3 regions of the Brevibacillus sp. NRS-1366 genome follow, and region 1 is predicted to be linked to each of the others. Evidence: riboswitches for the same ligand, from Rfam matches in the RefSeq annotation. Region 1 holds a riboswitch; each other region holds the start of a gene.
The links. Region 1 has a riboswitch for cyclic di-GMP ahead of ACIFQN_RS07455 (GTP cyclohydrolase II). Riboswitches for the same ligand answer to the same signal wherever they lie in the genome.
Positions count from the first base shown of each region.

Region 2: another riboswitch for cyclic di-GMP. It lies ahead of ACIFQN_RS35090 (GNAT family N-acetyltransferase); the one in region 1 lies ahead of ACIFQN_RS07455 (GTP cyclohydrolase II).
Region 3: another riboswitch for cyclic di-GMP. It lies ahead of ACIFQN_RS16815 (hypothetical protein); the one in region 1 lies ahead of ACIFQN_RS07455 (GTP cyclohydrolase II).

Region 1 is NZ_JBITPN010000013.1:90,712-96,166, reverse strand. Features, by position in the region: gene ribD (bifunctional diaminohydroxyphosphoribosylaminopyrimidine deaminase/5-amino-6-(5-phosphoribosylamino)uracil reductase RibD) at 1-497, opposite strand, end outside; gene ACIFQN_RS07455 (GTP cyclohydrolase II) at 522-1,274, opposite strand; cyclic di-GMP riboswitch class I at 1,493-1,587, opposite strand; gene cysI (assimilatory sulfite reductase (NADPH) hemoprotein subunit) at 2,008-3,729, opposite strand; gene ACIFQN_RS07445 (assimilatory sulfite reductase (NADPH) flavoprotein subunit) at 3,765-5,455, opposite strand, start outside.
Region 2 is NZ_JBITPN010000067.1:1,658-7,112, forward strand. Features, by position in the region: gene ACIFQN_RS35065 (amino acid ABC transporter substrate-binding protein) at 1-730, opposite strand, end outside; gene ACIFQN_RS35070 (DNA alkylation repair protein) at 1,249-1,956, opposite strand; gene ACIFQN_RS35075 (AzlD domain-containing protein) at 2,030-2,356, opposite strand; gene ACIFQN_RS35080 (AzlC family ABC transporter permease) at 2,347-3,081, opposite strand; gene ACIFQN_RS35085 (TrmB family transcriptional regulator) at 3,165-3,974, opposite strand; cyclic di-GMP riboswitch class I at 4,247-4,330, shown strand; gene ACIFQN_RS35090 (GNAT family N-acetyltransferase) at 4,581-5,132, shown strand; gene ACIFQN_RS35095 (methyl-accepting chemotaxis protein) at 5,134-5,455, shown strand, end outside.
Region 3 is NZ_JBITPN010000022.1:39,539-44,993, reverse strand. Features, by position in the region: gene ACIFQN_RS16820 (hypothetical protein) at 1-629, opposite strand, end outside; gene ACIFQN_RS16815 (hypothetical protein) at 700-1,011, opposite strand; cyclic di-GMP riboswitch class I at 1,155-1,239, opposite strand; gene cyoE (heme o synthase) at 1,317-2,222, opposite strand; tRNA gene ACIFQN_RS16805 (tRNA-Cys) at 2,259-2,331, opposite strand; gene ACIFQN_RS16800 (ThiF family adenylyltransferase) at 2,515-2,727, opposite strand; gene ACIFQN_RS16795 (HAD family hydrolase) at 2,955-3,581, opposite strand; gene ACIFQN_RS16790 (LysR family transcriptional regulator) at 3,706-4,599, shown strand; gene ACIFQN_RS16785 (redoxin family protein) at 4,650-4,886, opposite strand; gene ACIFQN_RS16780 (hypothetical protein) at 4,907-5,032, opposite strand.

The DNA.
Region 1 (5,455 bases):
GTATGCGCAGCGAGCTTCCCGTCAAGTGTCATCGCAACCTTCGAAATAATGAACGGCCGTCGTTTCGTCATATTATGTACGAATCGTTCATTGAGTAGTTCGGCTTCCTCCTTGAGTATGCCTACTTCCACTTCGATCCCATGCCGCCGGAGCATTTGAAGGCCACGTCCAGCCACCAGCGGATTCGGGTCCTCCATAGCCACCACTACCCGACTGACTCCAGAGTTGCAAACGAGCTTTGCGCAAGGAGGGGTTTTTCCGAAATGAGAGCAAGGTTCCAGCGTGACGTACAGCGTAGCTCCTTTGCCATGTTCGCCTGCCATGCGAAAAGCGTGCACTTCGGCATGGGGGTCTCCCGCCTTAAGATGGGCGCCTGTGCCGACAATTTGCCCCTCTTTGACCAAAACGGCACCGACGACTGGATTCGGTGACGTCTTTCCTCTGCATGTTGCCGCCAAATCAAGGGCGATCTTCATGAAATGCTCGTCCATCTTCATTGTATCTTCACTCGCCCCTGATTATCAGTGTTCGGCATTTTGCACCCATGCTTCGGAAGGGAAATGGCCTGATTTGGCGATTTTCGTTTCCAAATAACTCTTGTTGTGCCTGGTCGGTTTACCCCATAAGGAATTATGATGCTCTGTCGACAATCCTTTTTCCCGCAAAGACTCCAGTTTTTTCGGGTTGTTCGTGATTAGGGTCACCGGCTTCGTACGCAAGCTTCGAAGTACGCGAATAGCTTCGTCATAGGTGCGGTGGTCGTCAGCGAAGCCCAGACCGTGATTGGCTTCCACCGTATCGAATCCTTCTTCTTGCAACAGATACGCCAATGATTTGGCGAAAAGCCCGATTCCACGCCCTTCATGGTTGGCCAAATAGAACAGGGCACCGCTGCCGTTGTCCGCCATCATACGCATAGAGCGCCGCAACTGGTAACCGCAATCGCACCGCTTGCTCCCGAATATGTCCCCCGTATGGCATATACTGTGCATCCGGACGAGCGTCTGTTCTGCATTTGCGAAATCTCCAAAGACCAGCACGGATGATTGTTGATAAGAAGCGAGATCGACCTCTGGCAGCATGTCGAGAAGATCTTCTTGCTGCAAATCGGCCATGTCCATGTTCAGCCATGTATACCATTGGAAAGTGATTTCCTGATCGTCTATCTGGACGGGGAGACAAACTGGTCCAACCAGGGCTAAATCCGGATATCCCGGCTGTTTGAGGATGGTTAGCTTGTCCGTCAATGCTCTTCTGACTAGGCTTGTCAACATGATGTACCGCTCCTTTTTCAAACTGGATAGTGGCGCAAATGATGGCTGACTTGATCAGCTGCTAGATACGACGGTAACGCGGCTATGATGGATCGCTCCTCACCCCCTCCTCTCATTAATGCATAAAAAAATTCCCCGCAATCGTTGCCGACAACGGGGAATAGCAAATATCCATCGTGAATAACCGTCAGAAACGGTTCTCCAGATTCTCCGGACAGTTCGGCAACTGGCTGGCATAGACTTGCAACTTTCGCAATCTTTAGCCCCTATAGCTTTGCGTCGCTAGTTTTCACTAGGTTTGCCTTTTCGGTTTTTTGACATTTTGAATATAATTCATATTTCCTGAAATTTCAAGAATTTGTTTTTCTTAAGATGTTATTTTTCCCTAACCCGTCCAGCAATTGACCGAATGCTTCCGAAAAATCCAGTACGGCAGTGACATTCGTGAAACTAGCTTACGCTGGGATTACGCTCAACGCGAGTCCATCAACTGCAGGAACATCGTGCAAGACTTATGGTAAGGCTCACTTCACCCATTACTGTAAATGATAAAAATAATTGGCACTCTTGATTTAAGTCAATGACCAGTCATACACCAGCCTTATTTGTGGTACCATTCACCGCGTTTTTACGAAACGGCAAGGTTTAAGGCCATCCTTAGCGGGATGGCCTTCTCTTGGCAGAACATATCGTCAACTGTTATCCACCTGGTTACTAAACGCTCAATGCCACACTACTCATGAAAATCGAGTCCCGATCTTACTTCCTTCACATACCCGGCCCGAATAACGAAATCCCCGAAATGTTCGCCTACCTCACGTTCCCTCGCATACCGATTCAAGATCGGCCGCAGTTCCTCCAGGATTTCTGCCTCTCCGATGTTTTCACGATACAGCTTATTCAATCGACTTCCGGAGAAACCGCCGCCCAAATACATGTTGTATTTGCCGACAGCCTTCCCAATAAAGGCGATTTCCGCCAGTGCTGGTCTTGCGCATCCATTTGGGCACCCTGTCATGCGAATGACGATCTCCTCATCGCGCAAACCCGCCTCATCCAAGATCAGCTCGATCTTATCCAGCAGCGTAGGCAAATAGCGCTCTGACTCAGCCATCGCCAATCCGCAAGTCGGCAACGAAACGCAGGCCATGGAGTTTCTTCGCAACGCGGAATAGGAAGTTCCATCGGTGAGCCCGTATGCTTGAATGATTTGTTCAATTTCTTGCTTCATTCCACTGGTTACATTCCCAATGATGAGGTTCTGATTGGGTGTTAGGCGGAAATCCCCTGCATGCACCTTGGCGATTTCCCGCAGGCCGGACATCAGGAGGTAGTTGTCCTCGTCTTTCACCCGGCCATTTTGAATGAAAAGGGTAAAATGCCAGTTATCGTTGCTTCCTTTTACCCAGCCGTAGCGGTCGCCATTATGATCGAAGTGATAGGGGCGTGCCTCCTCCAGCTTCCACCCCAGTCGCTGCTCCAGCTCATGGATGAACCATTCGATGCCGCGGTCGTCGATCGTATATTTGAACCGGGCATGCTTCCGCACCGAGCGATCTCCGTAGTCTCTCTGGATCATGACCGTTTTCTCGGCGACATCCAACAGTTGTTCCGGCGAGACGAACCCGATCACCCGCGCCACCTGCGGGTACGTCTTCGGATCACCGTGACTCATTCCCATTCCGCCGCCGACCGCAACGTTGAAGCCCAGCAGTCGACCTTCCTCATGTATGGCGATGAAGCCCAAATCCTGAGAGAAGACGTCTACATCGTTGGCAGGCGGAACCGCGATGCCGATCTTAAACTTGCGCGGCAAATAGACAGGCCCGTAGATTGGTTCTTGCTCTACCCCTTCTCGACTGTCGACAACCTTCTCTTCGTCAAGCCAGATTTCATGATAGGCTCGGGTCCGGGGATCCAGATGATTGCTTACTTTTTTCGCCCATTCGTAAACCTGTTCATGGACTTTTGACTGGTAGGGATTCGGGTTGCACATGACGTTGCGGTTCACGTCCCCGCAGGCAGCCAGTGTACTTAACAAGGCATCGTTTACTTCTTTAATCACATTCTTCATAGTCCACTTAATCACGCCATGAAGTTGAAAAGACTGGCGGGTCGTCAAGCGAATCGTCCCATTGGCAAATTGCTGGGCGATATGGTCCATCATAAGCCATTGTTCCGGCGTGACAACTCCACCGGCCGCTCGAACGCGCACCATGAATTGATAGGCCGGCTCCAGCTTCTGTTTATTCCGTTCGTTGCGGAGATCCCGGTCATCCTGCATGTAGCTTCCATGAAATTTCATCAAGCGGTTATCGTCCTCAGGGATAGACCCTGTAATTCTGTCTTCCAGCGTTTCCGCCAGGCTTCCCCGCAGGTAATCGCTTCGGCGTTTAATATCCTCTACATCGCTGTGAGGAGCACTGTTTGGCGAAAGCAAATGATTTTCTGACATGCTTCATATCTCCTCTCGCTATCTTTGATCGAAACTCAGTAGACATCTCGCTGATAACGTTTTTCCTGCTGCATGCGTTTCAAATACAGGGCAGCTTCCTCTGAACCAAGTTCACCCTCTTGTTGGAGTATCGTGACCAGGGCGGCGTGAACGTCGTGCGCCATCTTCTTCTCGTCTCCGCATACGTATACATGCGCCCCATCCTGCAGCCATTGGTAGAGCTCCTTACTCTTCTCAAGCATCCGGTGCTGAACGTACACCTTTTCGCTCGTATCTCGAGAGAACGCGACATCCATACGCGTCAGTACGCCTTCTTTGAGCCAACGCTGCCAGTCGAGCTGATAGAGGAAGTCTGTGGAGAAATGTTGATCGCCATAAAAAAGCCACGTCTTGCCTTTCGCCCCAAGCTCCTCCCGTTCCCCCAGGAAGGCGCGGAATGGAGCGACACCTGTTCCAGGCCCAATCATGATCAGCGGGATGTCCGGGTTAGCCGGAAGCTTAAAGTTGGGGTTATGCTGTACAAATACCGGCAGTGTATCCCCCGCTTCCAGACGATCCGCGATATAGCTCGAACACACGCCGTACCGCTCTCGCCCATGGGCCTCATATTGAACCTTCCGGATTGTCAGATGCACCTCGTCCGGGTAGGACTTCAAACTGCTGGAGATCGAATAGAGACGAGGCGGCAGCTTTCTGAGAATGGAGACGAATTCTTTGGCAGACAATCCATTCAAGCTGTAGTCCCGGGCCAAATCTAACAAATCCCGATTCCGGACATAATCGCGAAGCTCTTGCTCCCGTCCTTCCGCAAGCAGTTCCTGCAGTCTATTTTCAGAAGAAAGCTTTGCTACTTGTTCCAAGAGGGGCTTGGTGAGAAGCGTGATTTCATAATGGCTGGAAAGCGCCTCTTCCAATGGGCGCTCCTCCCCGTTTTTATTGATCCGAACTAACTCTTCCGGCTTCCACCCCATCGCGTCAATCAGCTCACGGACAAAGCGGGGATGATTCTTGGCGATTATCCCCAAGCAGTCGCCCGGTTCATAGTGGAGATTGGACCCCTCAAGGGAGATTTCCAGATGACGGGTTTCCTTATCAGATCCGCGTCCGTTCAGATTCAAGTTTTCCAGCACAATAGCCTGGAACGGATTCGACCGTGAATATTCGGTTTGTGTCCCTGTCCCGATCGCTGCACCACCGACGCTTGCGCTTGCAGCAGCAACCTGGGTTGCCGATGATTCTCTTAGAGAGGCCAGGACATGATTCATCCACTCAGAGGCTGACTCGTCGTAATCCACATCGCAATCGACCCTAGGAGCAAGACGCTTGCCGCCGAGTTCTTCAAGCCGCTTGTCGAAATCTTTGCCGGTTTGGCAGAAAAATTCATAAGAGGTGTCTCCCAATGCCAGCACGGAAAACCGCAAGCCCTCCAATTGTGGCGCTCTCTTGCTATGCAGGAATTCATGGAAGGAGATCGTGTTGTCCGGTGGTTCGCCATCCCCGTGTGTGCTTACCACAATGAGCAGGTTTTGAACCTTTTTCAACGCATTGGTCTTGAAGTCACTCATGGAGGAGAAAGTTACGTTGAAGCCTTGCTCTTGGAGCTTTCCGGACAGCTTCTTGGCCAAATTTTGGCTGTTCCCGGACTGCGATCCGAAAAGCACCGTTACCTCTTTGGAAATGACCGGCCCATTCGCAGCTGACGCGGCCCCACCCCCAGCGGCCATCG
Region 2 (5,455 bases), on a different contig from region 1:
CGGCAGTTCCATCTTGATTTATGGTATCCAACGCTTTTTGCAATTCATTTAATAACGCTTCGTTTCCTTTTTTGACACCAATTCCATATTCCTCTGGTGCAAGTGACTCATCCAAAAACTTGAAGGTGCCTTGATCTTTGGACATATAGTAATCGGCTACCACCTGGTCAATGACGACAGCGTCGATGCGTCCGATTTTCAAATCACTGAGGGCTAGGACGTTATCGGGAAACTCAGTAATGGTTTTGACCTGGTTTTTGATCTCGTTGGCATCCAGTGCGTCGGCTGCAGAAGAAAGCTTTTGCAGACCGACAACTTTGCCCGCCAAATCAGCCATTTTGCTCATGTCGGACTTGGCTAATGTCACAACGACTTGCGCATTTTTCAAATAAGGCTTGGTGAACAAAACCTTTTCTTTACGCTCGTCTGTAATTGTATATCCATTCCAGATCAGGTCGATACGACCGCTGTTCAGTTCAGATTCTTTGGAGCTCCAGTCGATTGGTTGAAAGACTATTTCTTTCCCCATTTTTTCGCCAGCAGCCCGTGCATAATCAATATCGAAGCCAACCAGCTCGTTTTTCTCATCACGAAAACCCATTGGCGCGAACTTATCGTCGATGCCCACAACGAGTTTGTTGCCAGAAGCACCCGTATTCGAGCTGGAACACCCTACAACCAACGAAAGCATAGCTCCCATGAGCAAAGACATCAGTGCAAATTTTTTCATTTTAATCCCCCTAGATCATTATTCTATCTTTTTAGTCTGATAAAGTGGTAATACGTTAACAAGTTATCATGATAGCACATCATGAGAAAAGAGTCGATAATCTCCTAAAAAAAGTGACTCTGCAATAAATTCCAAACAGTTGGTGGGGAAAAGGACTCGTTTGACTGGGGCTGTAGTGGAGGAGAGGAAAACGGAGAAAACGCTCCAGGTTCTTGGGCCCCTTTTCTGGGTCATCCCTGTCGGCTCCATTCCAAAAACGAAACCGCGTCCAAAGTAGAGGATTCTAGAAGGCTTCTCAGAGGTGGACGCTTACGAGCGTGTTTCGTTTTTTCCATTCCGCCTTGGTAGGGGTCCCAAAGACCTTTCGCTTATTTCTCCGTTTTCCTCTCACTAGCTGTGAGTTTTTGAAGATTTCTTTTTTGGGTAAATAATAGCGTTTTGAAAGCTTATCCTGGGATGTGCTCTTTTAGAACGAAAAAAACGTAGGAATGAACTCCCACGTTTTCTACATCAAGGTTTTAGCACATACATGTTTTTCTCTTTTGGCCGATTTTGCCTCGTTCTTCTATTTTTCGGATGTAATCCGTCGCCAACGGGACTTTGCAGGCGGTTTGGCCGACATCGACGTGGACTTTGCCGATCGCGTTTGCGACTTCGAGGGCCTCGGCGTGTAGAGCTGGGACGTATGCGCCTATGGAGATCACAAATTGATTCATCACATAACGCACACGGTTTCTTTCCTCATGAATCGTTTCTTTTACGCGCTGGAGCAGGCGCTTGATTTCGTCTAGATCAAGCTTTTCATCAGCGGTAATAGATACATAATTGGAATAGGTATTCCAGCCACACACAGCGATCATCTCTTCTTTTGCTTCCAGCCATTCTCTCGCCAGCTCCATGGCAAAATCGCTTTCCGCCGCTACGTTTGCTACCGTGTACTCGGCAAGCGCGTACCAGTATGCTTGCTGAGCCCAACTGCGCAACCGCTCTTTTGACATGCTTTTGGGGTCGACAGCGAGGCCGGCCAAATACATAGCGTCATGGTTACCCGTGTCATATAATGCGAGCGCGAGACTTTGATCACGCTTCACTTCTTTCACCAGCTTTTTCATATCGCCGATTTTTACTCCAAAAAAAGGTTCCTTGGCTCCGTGACGAAGAAAAGTCTTTTTCGTTTGCTCCGTCCCCATCGCTTCGAGCTTTTGCATGACTTCCTCTACTGTCATTTCGTCACCTTCCTGCTCTCACTCTATCTTCCTATCTTAAGCATATAGAGGAATGTTTCCACCTTATTCCCGCTTACAGGAAATATCGTAAAATCATAATGGAAATCATCCCTGCTACCACGGTGCCGAGCAAGCTTCTGGTCATGATGGCAACAAGGAAGGTAGGAATGGCTGCCATCAGTTCCAGATTGGTAAAAAGAGGGGCAAGCTGTCCATCATGCAAGAGCAGCTCTTGTCCAACCAATGCAGCCATCACAGAAATAGGAACATAGTTAAGCCAGCGGATTCCCCAATCGGGCAGTTCCATTCGACTGAGTACCATGAGCGGCAATACCCGAGGCAGGAATGTCACCAGGGCAGACCCTAAAATGATCAAAAAGATGTCCCATCTCACTTCCATTTATCAATCACCATCCCAATCGTAGAAGCGACTACTGTAGCTACAATGACACCCAAATTGCCAGGATACACAATCGTCACACCGACAGCAATAATGACTGCACAGATCGCTACCACAACATCCAGCTTGATTCTTTTACGACTGACGATCGCCAGTACCAATAGCCCAATAAACATCGCTGGCAAAGCAAAGTCCAGACCGAACCGTTCCGGGTTTGCAATCCATTGCCCGAAGTAGGCACCTGCAATATTTGCGATAATCCAATTGAGATACGCCGTCAGATTTAAGCCATGCATCCATTTTTCGTGGATGTGTTTCTTTTTCGCAGCTTCATTAATGGCGACCCCAAACGTTTCATCCGTCAAAAGAGAGCCCACGAGCATATTTTTGAATACCGATAGATGACGAAAATACGGAGAAAGCGCGGCGCTAAGTAAAATATGACGCAAATTCACAAAGAAGATGGTGATCATAATCGCCGTAGCTGAACTCCCTGCAGCGATCATCCCGGCCGCAATGAACTGCGCGGAGCCTGCATACAAAAGAACACTGAGGAGCGTAATCTCCATGATGGAAAGTCCTGCCGTCTTTTCCAAAACACCCGCAGCAAATCCAATACTCAAATACCCGAGTAAGGTCGGAATACAGTCTTTTACGCCCTGGATAAAACTGCCTTCCTCATTGGAGGTCGAAAATGATTTCAACTGAAGCTCTTCCTGACTCACCCTGCTACCCCTCTTCTCCTCTTATACTCACTAGATGTTAGAAACATAACGACTATGAAAAACCGGAAGAAAATACGGCCCAATTAACTGAACCGTTTGCCTGTCACAACATGATAAAGATCAGGCTTCTTTCTCCAGAGTGCTTCTACCTTTTCTGGGCCAAGCACCTTGGTTACTTCTGCGAACATGATGTCATGGCGAATATATTCGATAGCTACCAGAACCAGAGCAGGGTCTTGCGTTTTTACTGCCCACGCCGCCATGTTCGGCCCGAAGTTTGCGATCAATACTTCTTCCTTGTCCCGAGCTACAATCGTCAAATGACCGCCCATCCGTTCCTCGGCTACTTCAGGAGACATATAGTCGTGATGGTATGTTATCCCCACTTGTGTCTCGACTTTTCCAAATAGAACGGAAAAGACAGGTATACCTTCTTTGACGCGTCGATCTATCCGTTCCTGGATAAACGCTACTTGCGGCTCCCAAATAGACAACCAAATTTCCTCTTTCGCCTGATCGATCATCTCCGTTATTTCCATTAATACATGCTCATCACTGCTGATGCGCCGAATGACATCTACCTCTTGTTCACTTTCCAGCGCGGAGAGCTTTCTTTCCAAATAATCAAACGACTGTTCGAAATTGTTTCGCAGTCTTCCGATCAAGTCTTTCGCTGGCAAAGGCGCATAGGTCACGGGCTCCGTAGGTACCGTATGAACTGCCCCTTTATCGAGCAGCTTCCCGATTACTTCGTAGATCATCGAGCGTGGGACACCGGAGCGTTTGCTGATTTCATAGCCAGTGATTGGGGAGTTCTTCAGGAGACTGATGTACGCTTTGCATTCGTACTGGGAAAAGCCCAGCTTTTGCAGTTCTTTATAAATATCTTCCATACGGACCTCTTAGTGGTTATTGTTATACCCACTATAAATTCAGGGGGGATGATTTGTCAATCAAGCTGTAGGCGGGGAGGGAAAAAGAAAAATACACAATGTGAGCCTCGGATTCTAGTTCTAGAGGCTCTGTTCTAATGGATAAGAAGGGCTTGGTCGATTACTCAGATTTATGAAGAGTTGGTCAAGATTACCTACCAAAACTTGACAAGACTCTATATTTTGGATACTATTTTTCATATTTCGACATTCGTTTACAATTTTCTTCATCGAAATGAAAAGGGCAAATCCATCGAAAGGTGGGGACGCAAAACCACGGGTCTACAGTCTTTGACCATGATCGCCGGGTTACCATACATCATAGTGCCTAATTTTAGATGTTGGTGAGATCGGGTGGTTGTTCCATTTTGTGGAATAACTTTTTTTATTTCCCTTAGTTAAAAGTGGAAAGGAGAATGCTATGCTTTCTTCGGCAGCTTCCAATTTACCCCGTTTATTTTAACAGAGTAGCAAAGATGCGAGAGGTTTCAAATATAAAGTCATCCGTTTCTGCAGCTTCAACTTCAGCAGAAATGAGAACGGCTATCAATATTGGAGTGGAAACAGATGTATAAACAAGTTGATTCAGCAGAGTCTTTAGCATTATTTCATCAGATCAAAAAAACGGTCTGGGATTCCATGGGATTCGACATGGAATATGCAAAAGATGGTTCAGATTTGTACCTTTTGAAGGCGGACGATGGAGAATTTGGTGGGACGTATGAGTTCACGCCTCATTCGAAATCGAATCCGTTTATTCGTTCGTTGTTCCAGGATGTCTTGAAGAAAGAGATGAAAGTGATGGAGTTAGATAGTCTCGCTGTTCTTCCAAAATATCGCGGACAACTCGGGCACAGAGGTATTTCTCTGATGATTGATTATGCAGAAAAGCATGGCTACACACATGCTGTCGGTATTGCTGACCCGACCTTTTTCCAAAAAATCAACAACCGATATCACATCAAGGCAACTCAAGTCAAAGATATGATCTTTTATAAAGGGGCAGACGCCATCCCCACGCTATTCCATCTAGAAGAAGTCTATCTAAATAAAGAACATCCTAACTATTCATGGTACACACCGTTGTTTTCACAAATAAAAGTCGAGGTAGTGGGTTGATATGGATCTATTAAGAAGACGAAATAATTGGGTTGTTACCGTATTTGCGAGCATTATTACAGTCGTACAAATGATAAACCTCATTGTGGGTGTTCCGCTTCCCTTTGTACTGACCGTTCTCGGTATTTTGTACGGCGTTTTGGCGCCTTTCACTTACATCTCTAATCGCCCGAGTCTAAAGGACAAAATGGCGACCTTTATGAAGTTTTTCAACTTTGCCGTAATTGGCATCTTCATGTTCGTGGTGTTACAACTCGATCCCTACATGACCAATGTTATGACAGTGATGTTCTTCGTTGCTGTGATGGGGATATACCAGGACA
Region 3 (5,455 bases), on a different contig from region 1:
AGAGTTAAAATCGTCTCTCGCTCACCATGTCTAGCTAGCTTATATCCCCACAGTAATTCCCAATCAGTAACACCAGCATGCGTTTTCATTACTCCTGGTACGATAGAAGGATGGTACCCTTTTTGTATAAGGTAGTCCCGTACTTCTGCCCCGCTCTTATCTTCAAACATATCAAGAAAGATCGTTAACCAGGTATCCGGATATTCCAAACATGCCTGGATCGCTTCTGACAGCCTAGTACGCCCAAAAACCGCAGAACCTCTACTCATGACAACGGTACTTGCCAGCCATAATAGTTTCTCATCAATGCCTGTATGATTCTGAATCTGTTTTAATAAATTGGATAGGGGTATGGGGTTTGTAAGCAAAGATGCTCTTGCTCTGGAAGGAGTCATGGAAAGATAGAGATTATCAATTAACTGCTGACTCGGCCTTTCATCTCTTACCGGAATTTCTCGTTGTCCAAGATAATTCTCCACATAAGATACCGCGTCATGGTAAGTGTAAATGCCAGGCTTACATACAATAAACGTGAGCTGATTCCAGAAGGTAACTTTGTCTTGCTCATTTAATCCGATGGTTGTCCAATAGAAAGGTATGATTTTTCGCGTCTTTTGATGGATAGCCATGATATCCCGGTATAGTTCTTTTTCAGAGCACCCTTGATCTACGGTTACGTAATAAACTGGACTCAAGGGTTTACTCGGATCGGGGTTGTATATCTCTTGCTTGTTCGGTTTCCTCTAGACCATCTTCTTTCCAACTTAGAACCATATTCGGAATGCTGGATTCCTTCCAATTTACGTTGTAGTGTTCATCCAAGACGAGTGCCCCAACGTAATCAAGTAGTTCTGGACGAAGATCGTCTTCATTTTCTACCCAACCAAATTCCTCGTACCAGCGCTTTTTGATAGAGTTCATGTCCTCTTCAGATACGATCTCAACTCCAGCCAGCTGCTGATAATACAGGGTGATCTTCAGTAATGAATCTAGCTCCCTCCTCAATATCAAAATCAGGGGTAGCCTCCAATACCTAAATAGCCCATTTAGTTAGAACCTTTTTTACATCAACACTCACTTGAGGCTCTTGGGATTGATTTTGCTTTCTCATTGCCATCGCTCAATTCCTCCACATTTTTCAATATTGAGATTAGAGGGGAAACCCGGCGGTCATTGCACTAAGGAAGAAGACCAGTGGCTTTGCGTCCCGTCTTTCGATCTGGTTTGCCATTATCCTTCAAGGCAGATGTAACATAGAGAGCAAGTTCACTTACATTTTAAATGTGCCGTAAGCTGCACCTATGCCAATCAGTTGACTAAAATAGAGCAATCTCAATCATCATCATCAATAAAGAAAACGTCAGGAAATAAAGAGAAAGTCGAAAGTTGTTTGAAGCCCATCTCGATTCATTTTTGGCAAACAACCCATGAAGGCATGAGATCAACCAACTTAATAACAGTGCACCAGAAACGATCAAATATCCTACGCCAACGTAATTATAAGCAAATAACAAATAATTAACGAAAAATAAGCTCACAACATACGGTAGCATCTGTAGCTTTGTACGATATACACCTTTTATAACGGGAAGTAGTGGATACCCTGCCGCTCGGTATTCTTCTTTTTTTAAAATCCCGAGTGCCCAAAAGTGCGGTGGTTGCCATAAAAAAAGAAACAAGAATAAAAGCCAAGCGCCGAGTTCCAGCTTATTTGAAAAACCGCAGTAGCCGATCATTGGCGGCATAGATCCGGAAATACCTCCAATTGAAGTACTCCAGGTTGATGTCGGTTTAAGCCAAGCCGTATAGATCACTACGTAAACAAAAAGTCCAATGAAGCCCAAGGCTGCGCTTAATGGATTAACGAAAATATACAAAGTAGCCAGTCCAGCGAACCCTGCTATAATCCCAACTATCAATACATTCCGAGGTTTCAACCGCCCGCTCGGTAACGGGCGAACACGAGTCCGTTCCATTTTTAAATCTCGTACACGATCCAAGAAGTTATTTAACATCGAAGCAGCCGCAACTACTAATGTTGTTCCAAACAAAATGAATATCAATGTTAAATCGCCAGACGTCAATCTTGAAGCAAGACAATAACCAGCAAACGCACAAAATAAATTAGAAACCAAAATTCCTGGCTTGGTAATAGAAATCCAATCCCTCCAGGGTTGGGGTTCTATTAACGAATGGCCAGAGGCTCCACTTCTGTTCTCCATTTTGTTCCACCTCATATCTTCCAGAAAAAATGATGTTGGAGGAGGTATCTGGATTCGAACCAGAAATCTGGGTTTTGCAGACCCATGCCTTACTTTTGGCTATACCTCCATGGGAAATGATAACAACGATGATTCCAGAGGTGGTCCACGATAAGCTTTCTTAATTAAAGGTGCTGATCATTTCGATTCTCCTTTTCAAATGGTTTCGTGTGCTAGAAAAGCTGGTAATGGGTGTAGTAGTCCGTTGACCACTGCATTGCTCCAGCAGCTTGAACATGGTAAACCCGTGTTTTTATACCTCTGTCTCTTTCATATAGGTAAGGGCCAAAGCGTCATAGGAAATTTCTTGATCCCCCCGCATACGGGATGCCGCACCCGCCACAGCTTTGGGTAGTTTATCGATGGCAACCTTCTCCGCATACAGCGACTGCCGCTGCAGATTGCTCCACTCCACATAGTCGCGATCGATGATCGTGATCGTGCCGACACCGGAGCGCGACTGCACTTACGATCAACACATGTGCATCCGCCAAGACTTATTGACTAGCTGCGCGAATTGGCCGAAAATTTTGCTGTCTGCAATACCGATCATGTGACCTAGCTGTCGCCTCCATCCTGTTCGTTCATCACTCCTCGTGAAATCGACTGTTGCGGTCCTACAATCCGCTCAGATCGGCATGAAAAGAATTGGGGAATTCCCACACTTGCTATTTAAGAAATTCTCCTAGTAAATCAATCTAAACCTACTATATGGAGCAAATCTTCAGGTCGATTTAATCTGTATTTTGCCACTGTGCGTTCTGGTTGCTTTGCCCCCCACATCGCTAAGGCGAAATCGATTTGAGCCCCGTTCGCGCATTTCTGATCAAATACAGTATCTCCGACATAAAGCGTCGTCGTCGGGTTGATCTTGGTTTGTTCTACATACTTGAGCAGCGGGTCAGGTTCAGGCTTATGCCTAAATGTGTCGTCTGCGCAAATAATATGTGAGAAGAGTTCGCTAATGCTATGAGGCATAAAGTCATCTATGAATTCCTCGCGTGTTTTGGATGTAACAACACCCGTATGAATACCTTTTCCCACCAATTTTTTAAGCATATCTTCAATCCCAGAATAGAGGATCATCAGGTGATTATTCTGTTTTACATAAAACGTTAACTTTTCAGCAACGCGATTTACATCCGAAACCCCCAAGAAGTTCAAACTATTTTCACTCGTCATACCCAATACAGGAATTAATTCTTCACTTGAGTACTCTATTTTCTTTTCTTCTCTTAAAACTTTCTGCAAAGCCAGAATGATCGCTTGGTCTGAATTAAGAAGAGTCCCATCGACATCAAATATAACGGCTTGAATCATATTAAAAACCTCCTTTTTTTACTCACAATTCCCGCTAATAATCCATTAGTAATTCAATATCATTTATCGTATAATAATAAAAAATTCCTATCATTATAACAATAACATCAAAGGAGGAAGTTCAGTGGAACTGAAGCAATTGGAATACTTCATGACTTTAAGTCAGGAATTACACTTTACCCGTGCTGCCGAAAAACTCGGAATCACCCAACCCTCACTTAGCCAGCAAATTCGTTTGCTTGAACACGAGATTGGCATGCCTCTCTTTGATCGCGTCGGCAAGAAAACGATGCTTACCGAAGCAGGTCGAGAGTTGCTACATCATGGCTATAATGTGTTTCATGAACTCTCACAGGCACGAGCAGCAATCAGCGAACTGCAAGGTTTAAAGAAAGGCACATTGAAAATTGGCGCGCTTCTGACCGCTGTCAATTACTTGCTTCCTCCAACGGTGATAGGATTCCATAACAGTTACCCCAATGTAAACCTTTCTGTGCTTGGTCTGCGAACCGGAGATATTTATAACGGGCTGTTGCAAAATGAGCTTGATCTGGGAATTGTTTTCTTGCCAATGGAGCATGAAGATCTTGAAACCATCCCGCTTTATAAGGAGAATCTAGCCCTTGCGGTAGCTGTAGATCATCCCATCGCCCAAGCAGCGTTTGTGACGCTTGATATTTTAAAGGAAACACCCTCTGTTCTACTACCAAATACTTATTTCTTACGGCAAGCGATTAATGAACAGTGCCGATCACTGGCATTCACGCCCCAACCAGTGCTAGAAATGACAACAATGGAATCAATCATAACAATGGTTGGCAAAGGAATAGGTATTACTATCCTCCCAAAAGGTTACTTGGATTATATTGACAATCCACGTATTTGCACGATTCCGCTTAAAAATCCGGTGCTCACTACACAAATTGGTATCGTATATCGTAAAAATAAACATTTATGTGCAGCCAGTCGTGTATTTATTGAACAATTAGTTTCAACTGTTAAAAGCAGAAACTTATAAGTGATTCTATTCCTGTAACGTAACAGATTTTAGGTGCTTCGCAATGAAAGCTACGCCTTCATATCCGAGGCATTTCGCTCCGGTGGAAACACTGGATAAAACACATGCTCAACCCTTCCATTATCGATGATTAGGGTTAGCCTTTTGATGAGCGTCATTCCTCCCACTTCAAAAAGTGGGAGTTCCAGAACACGAGAAAGGGCGAGCGAACTGTCTGACAACAAAGGAAACGGCAGACCAGCGACTTCTTTTTGGTAGTCCGTGGCTTGAGTAGAAAGACCGAACAATCCCTCTACACCCACCCTCTTCAGTTCGCGATATGAACGCGAAATGCACAGGATTGCGGAGTGCAGCTGCGTGCACCAGGGATCATATCCCAGCCTTCCAGAGTACCGCCGATTACGAGACTAGTACGCCGGATTTCCGTAGACAACGGTTATGCCACCTTCAGCAAGATCAACAGGAGCGCCTTGAGTTGCAGCTAGATCGATACTCGGGATCTGTAGGTCACTAAGATGCCGGTCTTCCCATCATCTTCCCGCATGGTCAGATGTCCCGACCCAAATTCCTTTTTCAGCCATCGCGACTTTTCCCCATCCCTGTTGCAATAAATGAAAATCGCAAAAACTATTATACCGACAAACTAACGGCGAAACTCTCTTAGTCGCCAATAATAACGTGTCCCTGTTGAAAAGTTCGATAATTGTTTTCCAAGGTATCGAGCAAATGTATCAAAAGTGTACGAGAATGAGTCAGGAAAGACGTCTGATCCATCATTTGACTCGGAAGTTGGCATACGTACCTAATTCAATTTCATCGCCACAGTGTTCAATCAGCTTTTGGATGCTGTCATTCC